Regions from separate parts of the Paenibacillus sp. FSL H3-0302 genome, predicted to be linked through region 3. Evidence: riboswitches for the same ligand, from Rfam matches in the RefSeq annotation. Region 3 holds a riboswitch; each other region holds the start of a gene.
What was found. Region 3 has a riboswitch for cobalamin ahead of MHH50_RS04540 (DUF4430 domain-containing protein). Riboswitches for the same ligand answer to the same signal wherever they lie in the genome.
Positions count from the first base shown of each region.

Region 1 (6,678 bases), 170 kb from region 3:
TGGAGACCGCCACTGATCTAAATCAGGGCGGTTTTTTGACATATTCATGAATTGTTATCTAACTGTTGCTTTCAGATGGCCATATTCTGGTGAATAAAAGGAAGATAAGAGGTAAAACTATGTCCACTATAGAGAAAAAAATACATTAAAATGCGGGGGTAAAAGATGATATCGAATAAAGGAACAACACAACGTTTTACCAGGGCTACAATTCTTTGTTGTATTTGTGCATGTACGGTATTGCTAAGTGGTTGCACTAAAGCAGCGGATGAGACTCAAGTGCCTACTCCAACAGCTCAAGTAGAAACCGCAGCACCTTCTGCAGAAGCAACTACACCTGTACCTACGAATAACGCAACAGAACAACCTCTAACATCTGCGTCACCCGGCTCAAATACTGGGAAACTTCCAGAGGGGGTTAGCATTCAGAGAGTTATCAAGGAGGTTTCGTTAAAAGATAACTATCATAAAAAGGTTGAGCTGCTAACTGACGGAGGCAAGCGGGTCACCATCACAGATCCGAATCAAAAGATTGTTTTGCAGCAGATTGAATATGACGGAAGGATCACTGCGGTTAAGGGTAAACAGGTTACTGTTCAAGTGGAGGGCGGTAAAGAGCAAACCTTAACGATTCCTGATCATATAGTCATTGAAGATGAAGACAAGCTCGGATTGAACAATGGCGTTGAAATCGAGTGGACGGTAAATGCAGACGGACAAATCGAAAGTGTGGAACTGGACGATTAAAAAATTACCGAGGTGAGCTGGATGAAATTTCTAATCGTACTTGGTAGTATTCTTGTTCCCATTGTTATGCTGATGTTACAGGGGAAATCCATAAAGTGGCGTATAGTTTTCAATGTTGTTTCGATCTTAAGTACGATTATCTTTGGAAATATTTCTGCCTTGGCAATTTACGAAATATTAAGAGATCATGCTGTATTTATGACCTCGATCCATGCGATATTTTTAAATCCAATGTTTCTTATTACCGGAGCCTATCTTGGCGTTTATTTAATTTATCGGTTGATGATAATTTCGTATGACGAGGTTTATATGTGATCGGTACAATACAAATAGGGATGTTCCTGCGAAGGACACCCCTATTTGTGTTGTTAACAGGACGGGGGGTTAAGAGGACTTTCCTACAACGTTTGTTCCGCTCTTCGTGATCTTGTAGGTGATGATATCCCCATTCCAGAAGTGGAACTTCAGGATTACCTCGCCGTCTTTAACATCTTTAAAGAACGCGGGAAGCAGCTTGATTTCTTTAGTGTTATAAGAAGGTGAGAAGGTATTGCCGAATTCCTTAAATGGAGTCCAGTCCTGCGGACCTGCATTGCCACCAGCGGTATATACAGCTTCCATTGTGGCAAGCTGGTTACCATTAAAGGTGGTCGGAATGGCAAAGGATTCAGTCGTGCCTTTTGCATCGCTTAATTTAGCTGTGTCATACACAATCACCTTAAGTCTCCACGCAACACCCTTGTTGAATTTCAGAGTCAGCACGGCATTTTCACCGTATTTTTGGGAAGCTGTGAGCTTTTTGAGTTGGCTGGCTTTGATGGTGAGCTCCTCACCATTTAAGGTGTAATCTTTACCTTTGGTCAGATACTTTCCGTTGGCACTAATGGTGGTTAGCTTATTGCCGTTCAGGTTTAGCTTAACCTTGGTATCTTTGATTTGTGCACCTTTTTTTAGGTAGACCAAATCGCTTTCGGTGCTGGAGGAACGCTCCTTCAGACCAGACATTAATACATTGTGGAGTTCAGGATCAGACCACTTATAAGTTTTACGGTTGAAATGCTGTCCGTTATCCCAGAGCATGGAAGTCATTTTCTTTTCTTTCAAATAATAAGTCAGATACTCAAAGAATTTAAGCTTCTCGCCCTGTTCAATCACACCCGTGTCTTTATCGAAACCTAATAAACCAAATTCGCCGACGATGACAGGGATGCCTTTAGCTACAAATGTATTGTAAACGTTATCAAAAGTTTGAGTGATATCGTTTTTTGTATCTTTTTCAAACGTGGTGTAGCCGGCAATGTTCACACTAAAAGGCCAGAAGCCATAGAAGTGAACGGTCGCAATAATATTTGGATCGTTCAGAGCCGTAATCGTCTTATAGAGATGATCCATTCTTGTTTGCGTAGGTGAAGACTCTAGTGAAGGCAATACAAGTGGGCGAAGGTCGTTTTTTCCACCGGATTTCCGCACGATTTGATAGAAGGAGTTATTGAGTTCAGTAAGCATTTGCTCCATTTTTGCTTCGTCCGTACTTCCACCATCGGTGAATCGAGGTTCATTTATGCTCTCGAACATCAGCTTATCGGGTTTGTCCTTGAAGCGATCGGCAATTTGAGTCCAGGCTGAATTATAACGCGCCAGCGTTTCATCGTGTTTTTCTTCCATATGGCTTACCCATAGCCAGGAATCATGATGGACATTAATCATGACATAAAGCTTGGCGTCCAGTGCCCAGCCGACAACTTCTTCCACACGGTCGAGGTAGGCCTTTTCTAGGGTATAGTCTGGTGCCGCACCCATGTGAGTATCCCAGGTCACAGGAATCCGAATGCTTTTATAGCCTTGAGCGGCGATCTTTTTAATAAGTTCTTGGGTCACACGTGGATTGCCCCAGGAGGTTTCATCCTCACCTGTAGCATCTAAAGTATTGCCAAGGTTCCATCCGGGCTGCATTTCGTCTACATAGGATTGGATCTTACTCTTTGGCGCTGCCTTAGCTTGTTGCTCGTCCTTAGTTGCAGCTGCGGCCATGGATGAGAACAGAGAGAGCAGAAGAGCGGTGACAAGTGTCAATGATAAGAAGGATTTCTGGATTCGCGTAGTCATTGAATTCTCCTTTGTGAGATAAATTTAGGATGCTTGGACCTGGCGTTGACGCTGTACTCGGTGGTTAGATGAACACAAACACCTCCAGTTTTATTTTGTAAACGCTTTCTGAATATACCCTAACATAGAATACACTTAGCGAGTACCTTACTAATTTGTGGTAAATTCATATAAGAATTAGTGATTTAAATTAATTTGCCCCACAGTTGGATAAAGAAATTATTTGAATAACCCTACTCGTAGAAATTGGTTATTCAATAGGATTATCTCTAGCTGCCCGTTATACAAAAAAGAAATATAACATGACAAAAGCATATATATTAGTTATGATGAAGCATGAAAATTTAAAATTAGAAATAGGTGCCAACTATGAATGTTGCGGAAGTACAATCATAGATTGGTTAAATGGAAAGCGGGTGTGAATCCCGCGCGGTCCCGCCGCTGTGAAAGAGGAGTCCTTGCAAAATGCCACTGGGAAACTGGGAAGGCAGCAAGGGTGATGATACTTGAGCCAGAATATCTGCCTTTTTCTGTTACACCATCAAACTCTACGATCGATAGAGAGGTGCTTGAATAGTGTTTGCCAGCTATTATTGTGGTTCACTATCTTAACCTCTTGACGTTTATGTTGAGTGGTTTTTTTGTGGTTATGAGAAAGTTTATTCTGTTTTTTATCATAGGTATGAAGGGAAGGGTTATGGAAAAATGAAGAAAAATAAGTTTTTAGCGTGGTTACTTATTGTAGCTGTATTTATTACGACATTCTCTACAAGTGTAATCCCGGCTCAAGCAGATGGAGCAAGCTCTACCCTTAAAGGGTATGTATCTGTATCCGTAGAGAAATTCACCTTAGGCCAAGGGTATATTAAGGAACCTATTAAAGTTCCGATTTATGAAGGCGATAATGGCGCATCTTTAATAACACGTGCGCTAGGTGATGGGAATTATAGATATTTAGGAAATATAGATAGTGGTTTTTATTTATCAGAAGTTAAAGATAGTGGCAGAAGCGAAGTCAATATTCCACAATATATTTTAGATATGATTTCAGTCGATGGGAATACAGTCGGCACTAAAGCAGACCCCGAGTGGTTAAGTCAGTTTGACTACACCTCCATGTCGGGTTGGATGTATGCAGTAAATAATGTGTTTCCTCCGTTTGGGATGACCGATTATAAGCCTCAAGACGGTGACATCATTCGAACTCAGTTCACCACTTATGGCTATGGTTCTGATCTTGGCGGCTGGGGGGAAATCCCAGTTCAACTTGCCAATAAGGATGCTTTAACTGCGGAAATCGCCGAGATTAACAGTGCCCCTAATAAAGAAACTATTTTGGACAGACCAGTAGTGCAATCGGCAGTTTATGAAGCCTATTCCGTGCTCGAAAACATGGCAAGCTCTCAAATAAGTGTAGATCATGCGCTTGTCGGTCTTAATAATGCATTAGACATAGAACCCCCTGTTATTACAGTAAGTGGCATACAAGATAAACAGGAAGTATCCAATAAAGAAATAAGCTTCAAAGTAGCTGTCACAGACAATGTATATAGTGACATTACTCCAGAAGTGAAGCTGAATGGAGTTACTTTATCACCTGCAAATGGGGAGTACAAAGCTACTCTGAATTCAGGCAGTAATGCAATTACTGTAACGGCTCTTGACGGAGCTGGAAACAAAACAAATGTAACTTATCAGGTTACTTACAAACTGGAAACTACAGTTGCCGTCAAACAACAGTTAGATAAAAACCTTGCTTATATTTTAAATACTGTAAAGAATCCAACGTTTGGAACAGGCAGTGGAGAATGGTCAATCCTTTCTCTGGCCCGGGCGAACTATACAGTACCTAACGGTTATTACGATCTTTATTACAACAATGTAGCAACGAAAATAGGATCAATCATTAAAGAGGATGGAAAACTCGACGCCAATAAAAGCACAGAGAATTCCAGAGCAATATTAGGACTTACCTCTATCGGAAAAGATATCACAAATGTTGCGGGATATGATCTGAGAAAAGCACTCGCTGATTATCAATATATCCAAAAGCAAGGCAATAATGGTCCGATTTTTGCTCTGATTGCGCTAGATAGCCATAACTATGAGATTCCTGTAGTTGATGGAGTTACAGAACAGACCACAAGAGAAAAACTAGTTCAGTATATTTTAGATAAAGAGGTTAAAAAAGGTACAGCAGAAGCTGGTGGCTGGGCATTAGGCGTAACCAAAGCCGATGTCGATATGACTGCGATGGCGATGCAAGCTCTTGCACCTTATTATGCAACCCGTGATGATGTAAAAGCTGCCGTGGATCGGGCCATCCAATGGCTGTCCGATAACCAAAACAATCAAGGCGGATTTACAAGCTGGGGAAGCACTAGCAGCGAGAGTATCTCGCAGGTAATTGTAGCCTTAACTGGTGTAGGCGTAGATCCGCACACTGACGCTAGATTTGTTAAAAGTGGAAATTCGCTTATTGATGCATTACTTAGCTTTGCTGCACCTGAGGGTGGATTTAAGCATATCCTCACAGGCAAAGTGGACAATATGGCGACGGACCAAGGTACGTATGCTCTTGTGTCCTATGATCGTCTGATCAATCATAGCAACCGTCTCTTTGATATGAATGATGTGCAACTGGAACAACCAGAAGAACCGGGGCCTGGGCAACCAGAGGGTCCGAAAGAACTTCCGTTACCTTCTGGGGAGAACCCGAAAGTTGAAATCCCAAATGACGCTAATGATTATATCGTTCCGATCAGCGCTGGAGATAGCAACAAAGAAATCACAGTAGCTATTTCAGAAGAAAATCAATCAAAGGTTAGTGTCAATTTACCAAGTAACAGCGACCTTCCTCAGATAGAGGCCATAAAAGGTAACGTATCTGTAGTCATTCCTAAGGGTGCAAAAGTTACGAGTGGGGATGCCTCAACGATTGAACTGATTTCAGCTTTAACCGGTGCAGAATCTGCACTAAAAGATAGTGTGAATCAGATTATTCCTGGGGACAAGAAGCTTGATAACATTCTTCAAGCATTTTCCATGGGTGGTAGTGCAAGAGTAGAATTTAGTCAATTTATTACGTTAACCTTTAAGGACCTTAAAGGAAAAGAAGCTGCTTATATTCAAAATGGCACCCCTCATGCCATTCAAAAATTTGCAAGTGATGACTTAGGTTTTGCAAGCGGTAAGTCTGAGTATGCCTATGATAGTGGAAATGACTTAATTGTAAAAACCAATCACTTCACTGACTACATTGCGTATGCTTCCAGTGCAGTACAAACACCTGGCGGCGACGGTGGTAACGGTAATGGTAGCGGAAATGGTGAAGGAAATGGCGGCAACAATGGTGGCAACAATGGTGGCGGAACCACTCCATCGAAACCATATGTAATCCTGTCCGTGGATAAGCTTACGATTAATAAGGGATATGTTGTTCCATCTGTACAGGTAGAGCTACAATCTGGTGACACAGTGTGGTCTGTACTAAAAAGAGTGCTGGATAGCCGCGGTATCGACTATAGAGATTCCTGGAACAGTGACTTTGGAAGTGTATATGTTGAATCCATAGCTGGTGATGGGGAATTTGACCATGGCAGCGGCAGTGGATGGATGTATAATGTGAATGGGAAATATCCTAATTATGGAGCATCTTCATATGACCTAAGTTCCGGGGACAGAATTCAGTGGCGTTATACTACGAATTTGGGTGTGGATCTAAATGCACCGATACCAACTACAAGCCCAACCCCAACGCCTAAGCCTGGTGCTACTCCTGCTCCTGGTGGGGGAGCTAATCCGGAAGCCGGCGTTGATCCAAAT
Region 1 covers NZ_CP150284.1:891,800-898,477, forward strand. The annotation lists gene MHH50_RS03860 (hypothetical protein) at 166-747, shown strand; gene MHH50_RS03865 (transposase) at 769-1,062, shown strand; gene MHH50_RS03870 (cellulase family glycosylhydrolase) at 1,132-2,853, opposite strand; cobalamin riboswitch at 3,195-3,396, shown strand; gene MHH50_RS03875 (S-layer homology domain-containing protein) at 3,559-6,678, shown strand, end outside.
Region 1: another riboswitch for cobalamin. It lies ahead of MHH50_RS03875 (S-layer homology domain-containing protein); the one in region 3 lies ahead of MHH50_RS04540 (DUF4430 domain-containing protein).

Region 2 (6,678 bases), 3.0 Mb from region 3:
GGAAGAGCTCAAGACGCACGAACTCCCTTATGAGGCGCTTAGTATCCCGATTAAATATGCTGAGGTTGAAGCTCAGACTGGACCCGATCGCACTTTACGCCTTCCCTTGATTGCTTTCAGTGATTATAATCTCGCCCTGCAACGTGCAGGGTTCCCAACAGATGAGCGTGCTCTGGTGGGCAACGAAGGTCTGGTGATGATTGGTTCACAGCGGGATCGCAGTTTAACAGAAGGCAGAGTAAAAGCGGTCTATTCCTTGCAGCAAGGACTTGCCATTAAAGAAATAGGTTATACCGAGCAAGTTCCCATCGCCGAATATTTATTGCCGGAGCTGGATGGTAGAGATGGCGGGGATTTTAGTGGTGTCGTGATCAGTGATGAGCTCTACAGCGCTATTGATCCCGTGCAGACGGATCTTTATACAGGTTTTTATGTAGAGGATTTTCCACAGACGGTAGGTATCGCTGCTGATCTTGCCCATAAAGGCAAACAGTCCTATGAAAGTGATTCTCCGTATGCGATTGTGATCAGCGGCACGCTGTTTGAGCTTCAGAAAACATTGTATAACACAATGCTTTTTGCTTCCTTGCTGGTGGGTACTGTCTTTTTTATCGCGGCAGGCAGCTTTCTTTACTTCCGGTTATATACCGATCTTGATCATGATCGCAATCAATATTCCACTTTGTCCAAGATGGGACTTACGGATAAAGAACTCAATCGAATAGTTACGATTCAGCTGTCTTTGTTGTTTTTTGTGCCGGTCGGAATAGCTATTTTACACAGTGTGTTTGCCTTTATTGCGCTTCAACGGTTGTTCTACTTATCTATCGCAACGGAGACAGGCGCGGTGTTACTCGGATATTTGGCTGTTCAAGGACTATACTTCTTTTTTATTCGCAGCCGCTATTTACGCAACCTGAAGAAGAACTTGATATGAGAAATGGGGGTAACAAGATGCAAGCATGGATTACAGATTTTATGGAGCAGTTTGGTTACTTCGGTATTTTTCTGATGCTGGCCTTTGAAAATATATTTCCACCAATTCCTTCAGAAGTGATCCTGCCCTTTGGAGGATTTATGACGACTACGACGAGCTTGACGATCCCTGGTGTAATCATTGCTGCCACGGCTGGTTCACTACTGGGTGCAGTAATTCTCTATTATATTGGCCGATTATTGGATGTGAGCCGGTTAGAGAAACTGGTTGAACGCTGGGGTAGCCTAATTAGGGTCAGTAAAAAAGATATCCACAAGGCTGACGCCTGGTTTGATAAATATGGCTACTGGACTGTATTGTTTTGTCGGATGGTTCCGCTGGTCCGCAGTCTGATTTCGATTCCGGCGGGAATGTCGGGCATGAAATTTGGAGTATTTATGATCTTCACAACGATTGGCACATTGGGATGGAATTTGCTGCTTGTGCTTATTGGCGCGGCTTTAGGAGAATCCTGGGAAGACATTGCTATGTACATGGACGTGTACTCCAATGTAGTCTATGTACTAATTGCTGGCGGATTAGTTATTCTTGGGTTTCTGTACTTCCGCAAACGCAGCCGGAGAATGAACACTGAGGGCTAAGCGGGTAGTGGACTGATAATAGAAATGACTATTAAAAAGGAGGGAAACACATGGAGCTATTAACGATTATTAAAGCCATTATTTTGGGGCTTGTTGAAGGTTTAACCGAATTTGCTCCAGTATCCTCCACGGGTCATATGATTATTGTTGATGATATGTGGCTGAAATCACAGGAGTTATTTGGACAATATACGGCAAATACCTTCAAAGTAGTTATTCAACTGGGTTCAATATTAGCGGTTGTTGTGATCTTTAGAAATCGGTTCATTGATTTGTTAGGCTTAAAGCGTTTCAGCCGTAAGCAGTTGGATCCTGTAACAGAGGAGCTACCGCAGTTGGAGCAGGGCGGGCATCTCAAGCTGACTCAGGTTCTGGTAGGGTTAGTGCCTGCAGGTGTGTTAGGTGTTCTGTTTAATGATTATATTGATGAGCATTTATTCTCTACCTCAACAGTGTTAATTGGTCTAGTGATTGGGGCTATATTAATGATTATTGCCGATCTGTTTGGGCCGAAGAAGATCAGAACTGAGAGTGTAGATCAGATTACATACAAACAGGCACTTGGTGTAGGTCTTGTACAGTGTTTTTCGTTATGGCCTGGATTTTCACGCTCGGGCTCGACGATTTCTGGTGGAGTACTCCTCGGGATGAGCCATCGTGCCGCTGCTGATTTTACGTTTATTATGGCAGTACCCATCATGGCAGGTGCCAGTCTGTTGTCACTGATGAAAAACTGGCAATATTTCACCATGGACGCGTTGCCGTTTTTTATTGCAGGCTTTATTAGTGCCTTCCTATTTGCGCTGTTATCGATGCGTTTCTTCTTAAAACTGATCAATCGTATCAAGCTCTTACCGTTTGCTATATACCGTATAATTCTTGCTGCTGTAGTATATTTCGTATTTTTCTAAGTCCGTTATAAGGAATCGATATAACAGAAGCCCCAGTAATCTATTGCAGATTGCTGGGGCTTTCACGTATGATGACATCAGATTAAGACACTCAAATGATGAATGATATCGGAGACAGGTGCTGACCGGAAAATAGTAATTCGGTAGGCTTAATAGGGAAATTCGGTTCGAAGCCGATGCGGTCCCGCCACTGTAACGGAAGAATCTCGAGCAACAGAGGTCACTGGCAATTTACTACTGCTGGGAAGACTGCTCAAGATGTTGACGCCGCTAGCCAGGAGACCTGCCTGTTTCAACAGCACTGCTTCACCTACGGAAGATAGGGAGGTGTTAGACGTTAACCATGGGTATATCATGGGCGTCTTTCCCTTTGACTTTTTTAGGGAAGGGCGCTCTTTTTTATAGGAAAGCAAGTAGCTTTGGAGTTTGAAATAAGAGATGGAAGAGGGAGTGTATCGAGATGACGAATAAAGTAAAAGTAAGCAATCTTGGATATCCGAGAATCGGAAAGAACCGCGAGTGGAAAAAGTCACTGGAAGCCTACTGGCAGGGGAAAATAAATGAGGAGCAATTCCGCTCCGAAATGGCAGCAATTCAGCTGCAGCATTTGAAGACCCAGCAAGAGGCAGGAATTGAGCTTATTCCGGTAAATGATTTTACTTTTTATGACCATGTGTTGGATACGGCTGTTATGTTTGGAATTGTACCTCCACGGTACACGTATGATGGCGGCGACATCGGGCTTGATCTTTATTTTGCAATGGCCCGTGGTAATGCTGAGGCTACTGCCTGTGAGATGACCAAATGGTTCAATACGAACTATCACTATATCGTTCCAGAGATCGGCACACAAACACCACGCCTGACTGAAAATAAACCTCTAGCGGCTTATCGTTTTGCTAAATCGCAGGCAGGGATTGAAGGTAAACCGGTACTTTTAGGTCTGTATACCTTCCTTAAGCTGTCCAAAGGTTACGCAGCGGCAGATATCGCCAAGATTGCTGCACGTTTTGTTCCAGTCTATGTTCAACTGCTACAGGAACTGAAGCAAGAAGGGGTAAGCTGGGTACAAATCGATGAGCCAGCGATTGTTACAGGCATAAGTAAAGAAGAATTAACACTGCTTAACTCGATATACACAGAAATTGCCGGCTCCGTGCCGGGCTTGAATATTATTTTACAGACGTATTTTGAAGCTGCTGAACCGTTGGAAGCACTGCTAGAGTTGCCTGTTCAAGGCTTGGGTCTTGACTTTGTGCACGATGGTGGAGCAAATCTGGCTTCTATCGAACGTCTTGGCTGGCCGAAGGACAAATGGCTGGGTGCCGGAATTATTGATGGACGGAACATCTGGCGTTCCGATTTAGACGCTAAGCTGCAACTGGTAGAAAAGCTCAGTGTTCATGTGCCGCTTGATCGTCTTATTCTTCAGCCTTCTTGCAGTCTGCTGCATGTCCCAGTCACCGTTCAAGGTGAGGTGAAGCTGAAGGCGACAGTTAAGAATGCGTTAGCTTTTGCCGATGAGAAGCTTGCAGAGCTTAGTCTGCTCGGAGCAGCCCTCGCAGATAAAGGAGAAGCTTCTAAAGCAGCGCTGGCCGCTAGTCGTGAAGCTATTGCAGCATTCCGCGCACTACCTGAGCGTGGCCGTAAGGATGTGGCGGAGCAAGTGCTTGCACTTGCAGCTTTGCCTGACCAACGCAGTTTGCCTTTTGCTGAACGCTTAAAGGTGCAGCAAGAGAAATGGCAGCTTCCACTTCTGCCAACCACTACAATTGGTAGCTTCCCACAGACAGTAGAAGTGCGTCAGGCGAGATTGAAATGGCGTAAAGGGGTCTGGAATCAGGAGCGTTATGATGGATTTGTTCGTGAGCAGATCGCGGATGCAATTACCTTCCAAGAAAAGCTAGGTCTGGATGTTCTGGTCCACGGTGAGTTCGAGCGTACAGATATGGTGGAGTTTTTCGGAGAAAAGCTGGACGGATACTTGTTTACTAGTAATGGCTGGGTTCAATCCTACGGTTCCCGTTGCGTTAAGCCACCGGTGATCTACGCGGATGTTGCATTTATACAGCCTATGACTGTTAAAGAAAGTGTCTATGCACAATCGTTGACGAAGCTTCCGGTTAAAGGAATGTTGACGGGTCCTGTAACTATCCTCAATTGGTCATTTGTACGTGATGATCTCAGCCGGGAAGAGGTAGCCAATCAAATTGCTCTTGCCCTTCGCCATGAAGTAAAAGCGCTAGAAGATGCAGGCATCGAAATGATTCAAGTGGATGAGCCGGCTATACGTGAAGGACTTCCGCTTAAGGCAGAAGACCGTGAGCATTACCTGAACTGGGCAGTGAAGTCGTTCCGCGTTGCTACGAACCATGTGAAGGCTACGACACAAATTCATACGCATATGTGCTATAGCGAATTCAATGACATGATCGATTCCATATCGGCTATGGATGCTGATGTAATCTCCATTGAGACTTCACGTAGCCATGGGGAGCTGATTATCAGCTTTGAGGAGCAGGCCTATGATAAAGGAATTGGTCTTGGAGTGTATGACATCCATAGTCCGAGGGTTCCGGCTGTAGAAGAAATGACGGCGAATATCGATCGTGCGCTGCGGGTGCTGGACCCTGAACAGTTCTGGATTAATCCGGATTGCGGTCTGAAAACACGTGGCTGGCAGGAGACAGAGGATGCACTACGTAACATGGTAAGCGCTGCTGCTATTGCGAGGGAAAAGTCAGGGGTTATTGCATCAAAATAGACATAAATAAATTAGAGCCAGGGTAATTTACCCTGGCTTTTTAGTTCACTTATTTTTTTATAATCAGCTACTTGATAATAATTCTCAATCTTGTTAGAATGAAAAAGAAAAAGAAGGAACCGTGGAGGGTCCCTTCAGGCATTTACTTATTTACTTTCGAAAGTTTTGCAATCTGTTTCTTCTGCGCGTTTTGGTTCTTGGGAGCTGTGGAAAGCTACGAAGATCGATTCAGCGCTGCATTTGTTCTCTTCTGCCCAGTGGGTGCAGGAGTTAACTTCACAAACTACGTCTTTTGCCATGAGGGTTCACCTCCCCTTATAGTAATTGATAGTATCATTCAATGAACGGCTCTGTTCAGCAAGGTGGAGCTTGTCTCAACAAAGCCGTGTCACGCCCTCATTCATTATGAATAGAGGGTATTTGGCTTTTTTTACTAGGTTAGACGTGGTAATTGTACCAAATAATGAGTTTGTAAGCAAATGAGTTCTTTAACTTTCGGGTCACCTTCCCACATCAAAAATATGTCCAATAAGAGCCGCAGAAATGCGGCTTTTTGTGTATTCAACAAGAAAAACCAAAAGAAATTTACCGAAATTCCATATTCCAGTGCAACCTTCCAAGTTTTGGGGCGTTATAGAAATGAGAGACGGAAGAGATCTGTACAGAACATGACATTCCGTAACGTTACAATGCTAGGGATAACCACTACACTTTTGGAGGAATGAGAATGCGCAAATGGGGTCTGCATTACTTATGTTTATTAATTCTTGCGGTGGTATTGGCAGGTTGTGGCTCGGGTGATAACAATTCGGCGGCAGACAAATTAGCTGGTGACGGCGGAAATACGAGTAATTCTGCTGCAGCAACCACTGAGCAATCTTCGAAAGCTACATTAGCGGATAAGAGCACCTCAGCAGAAGCTGAGACAGCAGCGGGAGGCAACGAAGCCCCAGTTGAAAAAGGTTTGACATCAGAGAACACGGATCAAGGGAACGCGGGATTCACGGGCAGTGATGTCGTGGAAGGATTGAACAAGAAGCTAATCTATCATGCCAATCTGACTATGGAAGTAGAAGATTACGGTAAAGCTCAGACTGAAATCCGCAACATGGTAACGATGGCTAAAGGATATATTATAGAGTTTAACGAAAACATGTCGCAATATGAGCAAGGAGGGACGTTTATCCTTAAGGTGCCTGCCTCCGGGTTCTCTCCTTTTCTGAATAATTTGGAAAAAGTAAAACACGAATCGCTACAGCGCAGTATTCAAGGTCAGGATGTCTCGGAGGAGTATGTTGATCTGGAGTCGCGTCTAAAGGCAAAGCAGTTAATGGAAGCTCAATACACAGAGTTTATGAAAAAAGCAACGAAATCAAGTGATCTGGTCGCCTTTGCAAACGAGCTTGGTTCGATTCAAGAAACGAT
Region 2 covers NZ_CP150284.1:4,957,315-4,963,992, reverse strand. The annotation lists gene MHH50_RS22100 (FtsX-like permease family protein) at 1-937, shown strand, start outside; gene MHH50_RS22095 (DedA family protein) at 955-1,578, shown strand; gene MHH50_RS22090 (undecaprenyl-diphosphate phosphatase) at 1,629-2,489, shown strand; cobalamin riboswitch at 2,589-2,795, shown strand; gene metE (5-methyltetrahydropteroyltriglutamate--homocysteine S-methyltransferase) at 2,950-5,253, shown strand; gene MHH50_RS22080 (DUF1540 domain-containing protein) at 5,400-5,552, opposite strand; gene MHH50_RS22075 (DUF4349 domain-containing protein) at 5,981-6,678, shown strand, end outside.
Region 2: another riboswitch for cobalamin. It lies ahead of metE (5-methyltetrahydropteroyltriglutamate--homocysteine S-methyltransferase); the one in region 3 lies ahead of MHH50_RS04540 (DUF4430 domain-containing protein).

Region 3 (6,678 bases):
GGGATGGGTATGAGCCCATGCATCGGACCCAGATGACCTTAAACTGGGGAATATCAAGTAGACAGTGTGTTTGAAAAACTAGAGATCAGCCGGGAACACTAGGGGTACGGGGTACGGGGTACGGGGTACGGGGTACGGGGTACGGGGTACGAGCATACCGATCATCTCCAAGGTTTTTATTGTTTCCACGCCTCCGTCTTACCACTAGTGTCGCTGGAGATCACATAGCATATGTTTGCCCGCAACCTGCTGAGATCAACTTACATCTCTCCCCCTTGACCAACTGAGATCAGTTGGCTCGCACTTGCTCCCAATCTGCTATAACCACAAACAGCAGAGCAGCGATCTCCGTTACTGGAGAACCGCTGCTCTGCTGTTTTAATATTATTATGAAGTCTATAGTTTGAAGCTGGACAATGTCTTTTGCAGATCTTCTGCGAGCACCGCTAAATACTGAGCTGAAGCCGACATTTCCTCCATTGCGGATAGTTGCTCCTGACTCGCTGCACTTGTGTCCTGAACACCTTCTGCACCTTTGCTAGATATAACGTTGACCTGTTCCATAGCTGCTGCCACACCTTGTGATTCCATGGCGACATGAGCAACCGCTTCTCTAATCTCCGCTGTCTGTAAGGTAGCTTCTTTAATGGAAGTCTGAATCTCATGAAAAGCTTGAGATACCAGATGACTTTGAACTACGCCATTGGTGACTAGCTCAGTACCCAAAGCCATGGATTCTACTGCGCTTTCGGTTTGCTTTTGGATATGTGTAATAATATCTGTAACCCGCAAAGAACTATTTCTAGTTGCTTCCGCCAGATTACGAATTTCTCCAGCAACTACAGCAAATCCCCGTCCATGCTCACCGGCCCGTGCTGCTTCTATAGAAGCGTTGAGCGCAAGCAGATTCGTCTGTGTAGCAATACCGTTAATCGTTGTAATAATTGTATTAATCTCTTGTGACAATGTCCCCAGATTAGAAACAATCTCCTGACTCTGAGTTACACTGAGGTCAATTTCCTTCATCTGCACAATGATTTGGTCTACAGCCTCTACTCCACGATCCGATGAACCGGAAACTACTCCCATTAGATCCGACATTTCATAGCTGCTGCCCTCTACGGCTGCAATATCATTGGTCATTGCTTTTATTGAACGTGTTGTACTGTTAATGCTCTCTGTCTGTTCATCAAATCCCGCAGCAATCTCTCCAGAAGATACAGCGATCATTTGTGAAGCCAATGAGGTCTGCTCAGCACTAGCGCTCATCTCTTCCGATGAAGCTGACAGCAGTTCTGCACTCTCTGCAATCCCTTGCATCATCTTCCGCAAGCCCTGCAGCATATTGTTAAATGAACTGTTAATTTGGCCGATCTCATCCTTGGCGGTGTACGTTGCTACCACGGTCAAATCTCCATCTTCTGCCCGCTTCATTAGTCCTTGCAGTTCTTTAAGCGGTTTTGTTATCAGGCGAATGATTGCAATACTAATCAAGATACAAATCACCCAAGCGAAAGTAATCATTATGGTATTGTTTACACGCATGCTTTTAGCGGTTGCCATGGAACCTGAATTGTGTTCATCAGCATCTTTAAGCAAAGAATCACTAATTCCTTTAAGCAGGTTGATCATTTTTTCACGGGATTCGTTAAATTCGCCTGAAAATACTTTATAGGCCTCTTGATTATGATTACTATCAGCAATCTTTATAATGTTATCCCGCTGTGCACGATAATCTGGCAAAAAGGACTCATACTCTTTGATTTTACTTACAATAGCAGGATCATTATACTGAATCGCTTTCACCTTGTTCATAAGTTCATTATTATCTTGAACCTTCACTTGGATACTCTCAGAAAGTTCTTTGTTTTTGCTGGCATCAACGCTAATCAAACGCTCCAAAAGATAGGATTCAATAGCCCTATTATTCGTACGCATCTGCCCTACGTAAGAAACAGGCAATAAATTTTCATTATATGTCTCATTTGTCTTTTCGGCCATTTTGTTCATTGTGATGATGCCTATGCCCCCTACAGCATTCACCATAATTACTGCGAATACCAAAAGCAGCCCTATTTTGTATTTCACTTTCAAATTTTTCATCTACACTCCGCCTTCACATTATCTTATGATCTATCTATTTTTATCGGTCGGAAGGGCTAAGAGTTTGATGATTTTTAAAATATTGTGTCGAATAAAAGTATATATTGTCATAAAACGACTTTCCTCAAATAAAAAAAGGCGGGCACCCGATCCGCTATTACTCCGAATCCATGTGTGCCCGCCTAATCAAACTTCCTCTTCCTTATTCTCCAGAGGTATAGTACCAGTACAAAGTATCACCGTTCTGCAAAATATAACTGTCTGCACTGATGCTTGGATCCGCATCCCGGTTCGTTTTATACTTCCATCCGCTGCTTGGGCCTCCATCAAATTCAGCCAACCCGTCAATAGATTTCACGTAGATGCTTCCAGCGTTGCCGGATGATACTACCTTAGTCCCTAATTGACTGACTAGTAAGCTATAAGCCGTTTCGCCCTCTTTTAGAGCTACTGTTGTACTGGCTAGGATGGTTCCTCTCCGGCTATCTCCAATCACTGAGAGGGTAGCGGTAGCTTTTGCTGGAGCAATAACAGACGATCCGACAGTCAGAGACTGAGTATAACGCGCTACGCTCGGTACGCTATCTTTAGCATAACCGGTAACAGTTATTGTATAGCTATTTGCTGGGAGACCCCCATCAACAATAGCCACACCTTGTTCATTCGTGATTACCTTCTTATCACCAATCGAAACCTGCACACCTGCAGCTGGTGAGGTAACCGGATCAGAAGTGAAGCTTTCCTGATCCCACACCCACTTTTTCTGTGAAACCTTTACAGTAAAAGCTTCATTAGCTTTTGGCTGTGATGGGGTAAGCACCACAGCATCTACAACCTGTGTATTTTCTCCTGCATAATAGACAAGCACACGATCGGATTCCTGTAGTTCGAACGCATCCATACCCACACTTGGATATATCCACTCCCCGCCGCGTGATACCACGAAGCTCCACCATCCGTCGTAAGTACCTTGCGAAACTCCATGGATACCTGATACAAAGTTGCCATAAGACGATTTGGTGATATCCACTTTAAAATCATCGGTAGACCCTAGTTGTTGCAACGCTTCAAGGGCATTGGAGGCTTTCAAAGTCCCCTCACTAATCAACCCTTCCGGGCCTTCAACGGTTAGCGAAGCTGTTACATTCTTAGAAATCACTTTTAGAGCTTTTGTATATTTAGCAATCGTTGGGGCTTTGCCTTCACGGTAGCCAGTTACAGTCAGTGTATAGTCACCTGCGGGCATATTTCCTGAGAATACGGCCTCACCTTTAGTATTCGTCGTTACCGTCTGAGCTCCAATTTGGACCTGAACACCCGCAGCTTTTGCAGTTACAGGAGAGGAAGTGTTCGTAGCAGCGTCCCATTTCCACGTCTTACTAGTTACAGTGACGGTAAAGGAATCGCCCTCTTTAAGATTTGCTTTGGAAAGCGTAACGGAATCCACAAGCTTAGTGTCATCTCCGGCATAATAAATCAGTACCTGATCTGAATCTTTAAGTACAAAATCACTCATGCCTACATCGGGATTAATCCATTTTCCGTCACGTGATACAACGTACATCCATCCGTCATAACCACCAAAGCTTCCAGCAGCAATACTTCCGATGCCAGTCACATAACTGCCCGAAGGATTTGTGATCGGCAAGTTCGTTTGAAGCGCCAGCTTCTCTAACGCTCCAAGTGCGTTGCCAGCATAGGCGTACCCTTGTGCCAACGTGGCCTGTGGTCCCTCAATCGTTACTGGAGCGTAGATGAGTGAGCTCTGAATGGAGGATTTGGAAAAATCGTATAGCTTACTGTTGCTTCCTTTATATAGCAAATTATAGGCAACCAGCGCCTGAAGCCCTTGCTCTGTCGCCAGAATATTACTGCTTCCACCACGGCTATGGGTGAAGCTACCATCAGCTAGACGATAGCTAAGCAGGTTCTCCATTAGATCCACTTTGTTTTTGGTGTATTCTAATCCACTAGGATCAACTCCGAAGGAGGTGAGTCCAAGGATTGCTTGTGCGCTACTTTCAGCACTGTCACCGTAACCCCCATGGCTATCTTGAGCTGTAGATAACCAAGCTACGGCTTGTAGCCCTGCTAAGTAGGCTTCGGGATTATTTTTATGTGCCGCCAGAGCCGTCAAGGTTATCGCTGTCATATCAGGCTCACTTGCACCTGAGGTTAGTGCAAAGCCCCCATCCGGATTCTGTTTGGAGAGAATCTCCGTAAGGAGCTTATCCGCCGTCCATTTCGCGTCACTTGGGATATTATATTTACCAGAATCCAGCGCAAGTAAAGCATATACCGGATTATTAAGCGTCTGTTCACTGAGCTTGCTATTATTATAGATTTTCTCAATCAGATTATAGCCAGGAGTCGTTCCGTTACCAGCAAAGCTAGTAGGATCTGCACCAATCGCTCTCACTGCGAGCACGATTCGAGCATAATCGGTTACATTGGTGAAATCGCCAGCTGCATCCTTTACTTTTTTCTCAAGCTCTGAAAGGTAACTAGCCGGCAGCTTGTACCCTGCTTGCGCTAATCCAATGGCTTGCCAATCCGATTGCACGCCACCTTTCAAGAGATATTCCGCAGCCGCATAAGTCGCATCCGCAACATTAATCCGCTCCGCGGCAGTTGCCTCCAGACCGGCGCCAGCGCCCGCTTCTGCAAATATTTGTCCCGCCGGAGCAAGAGATGTTCCTAGAATTGAAATGACCATGAATAAGGCCAGCCCAAGTGCTACAAACTTGGAAGACATGATTTTCTTCATTGTTTAACCTCTTTCTGTATAAGAATGGGTACTGCCGGGAATAAGACGCATAACATAAAGACCGCCCCTTTGGAGGGCGGTCAGGGAAGATTACAAATTGAGGCTGCGGCGCTTGCTTCCTGCCAACAGTCCATCTGTATATGTTCCACATTCTTACCCCACGAAGAATAGAAACGCTCACGAAAAAGGCAGGTCTCCTGGCTAATGCTTCATCGCTGTTCTTCACCTTCCCACCCTACCTTCGGGGCAGTGGCTTATAGAAGAAACGCTCCGCACATACAGTGGCGGGACCGCGCCGGACTCTTGCACCGGACTTCCCTTTTAAGCAGACGACTAGATTGATAGAGTCTGCACCTTTTCCAGTATGTAGTATCTTATTTTGACATCCATAATCATATCTATTAATACATAGCATGTCTATAGAAAAGCTTAGTATGGGCAGCAAAAAAATGAACAGCAATACGCCACCTTCCGGTAGTTATTGCTGTTCAGAAAGCTTGTTATTCGACTGTTCCATCCGGACTTGCAGTCGGGGAGGGTTCAGCACTTGAATCAGAAGCTGGTGGAATATTAGGATCGGGATCTACGATCAATGTAAATCTTCCGGCTTTGATCATACTTTTCTCTAGAATTGTCGCTCCAGACTCCAATGTAACCTCAACCTGATAGGAAGGTTGTTCACCTTCAGTCACAGCTGTTGCGGAAGGTAACCCAGTGCTGTTCTCAGTATCAGAGGAAGGCGTAGTGGACGGAGAAGCATCAGCTACAGCGTTAGTAGAGTCTGCACCTTCTGCTGTTCCTCCAGTAGTGCCAGCGGCATCTGACTCGTCAGCAGCGTTTCCCTCATCCGTCCCATCCGTTGACGGCACTGGACAAGTCCCATTTGTAGCAGCGACCTTAAAGCTTTTATCTATCTTTGTAGACGAAGACATTAAACTAACCTCAGTCGGTTTAAACTGCACACAGTCATCTGCACTTGCGAAGGTGAACACCAATATGCTGCTCCCCTTATCTCCTTCGACGCTCTGATCCTTCAAGTATACTGAAGCCGGAGGCAGCATATTGCCTGCACTCTGAACAGGGGTCGGCTCAGGGCTTGTCCCCGGCAGAGCCGTCTTCGTATCATCCGGACGCAGCATACTGAATACGATAATTGCAATAATCACCAGAATACCCGTAATGGAGCCGGAGATTAAGAGTCGAAATCGGCTGCGGCTGATCCAGCGCGCCAGCGGGGAAGCCAGTTGGGAGCGGGCTTCATTGTACACATTTTGCAGAGCAGGCCGAGCTGCCGCGACATAGTTCTTTCGGAATTCCCGATTCTTGAACGCTTCACGATCACTGCTCAGGAAATACTTCAGAATCGCCTTACGGTAACCCGGTTGCAGCTTTTTATTCGAAACCGTAAATAAAGGATTGCCTTGCGACCAAGCAAAAAACCGATAGATGATTTCTTTGTCGGAACCGGCTTTACGCTTTAACAGCTCCAGAAGCGCATCGTAATCCAGCGGACCCCCTTCACGCTGAGTTGTATAGTAAAAGGCTAGCGGAAGCCGTTCAAAGGGTTCCAGAACACGCGCCTCTTTTAGCAAACGACGACCCAGTAGCTGCACATCGTCTAGTTCCTGCGGAGACAATCCTGTAAAAATCTCCTCATTCGGCTTCTCTTCACCAAACCAGCGGTAAGCGGCACGCAGCGCATTCTCTTTCTGCTTGCTAATCCTATCCAGTGGCGGCTGCCAATCGACAACATTACCATACCGTAAAAAAACTACCTCCAGAAGCTCCTCCTGCGTCATATCAGAAAG
Region 3 covers NZ_CP150284.1:1,061,969-1,068,646, reverse strand. The annotation lists gene MHH50_RS04545 (methyl-accepting chemotaxis protein) at 397-2,103, opposite strand; gene MHH50_RS04540 (DUF4430 domain-containing protein) at 2,306-4,870, opposite strand; cobalamin riboswitch at 5,040-5,243, opposite strand; gene MHH50_RS04535 (hypothetical protein) at 5,371-6,678, opposite strand, start outside.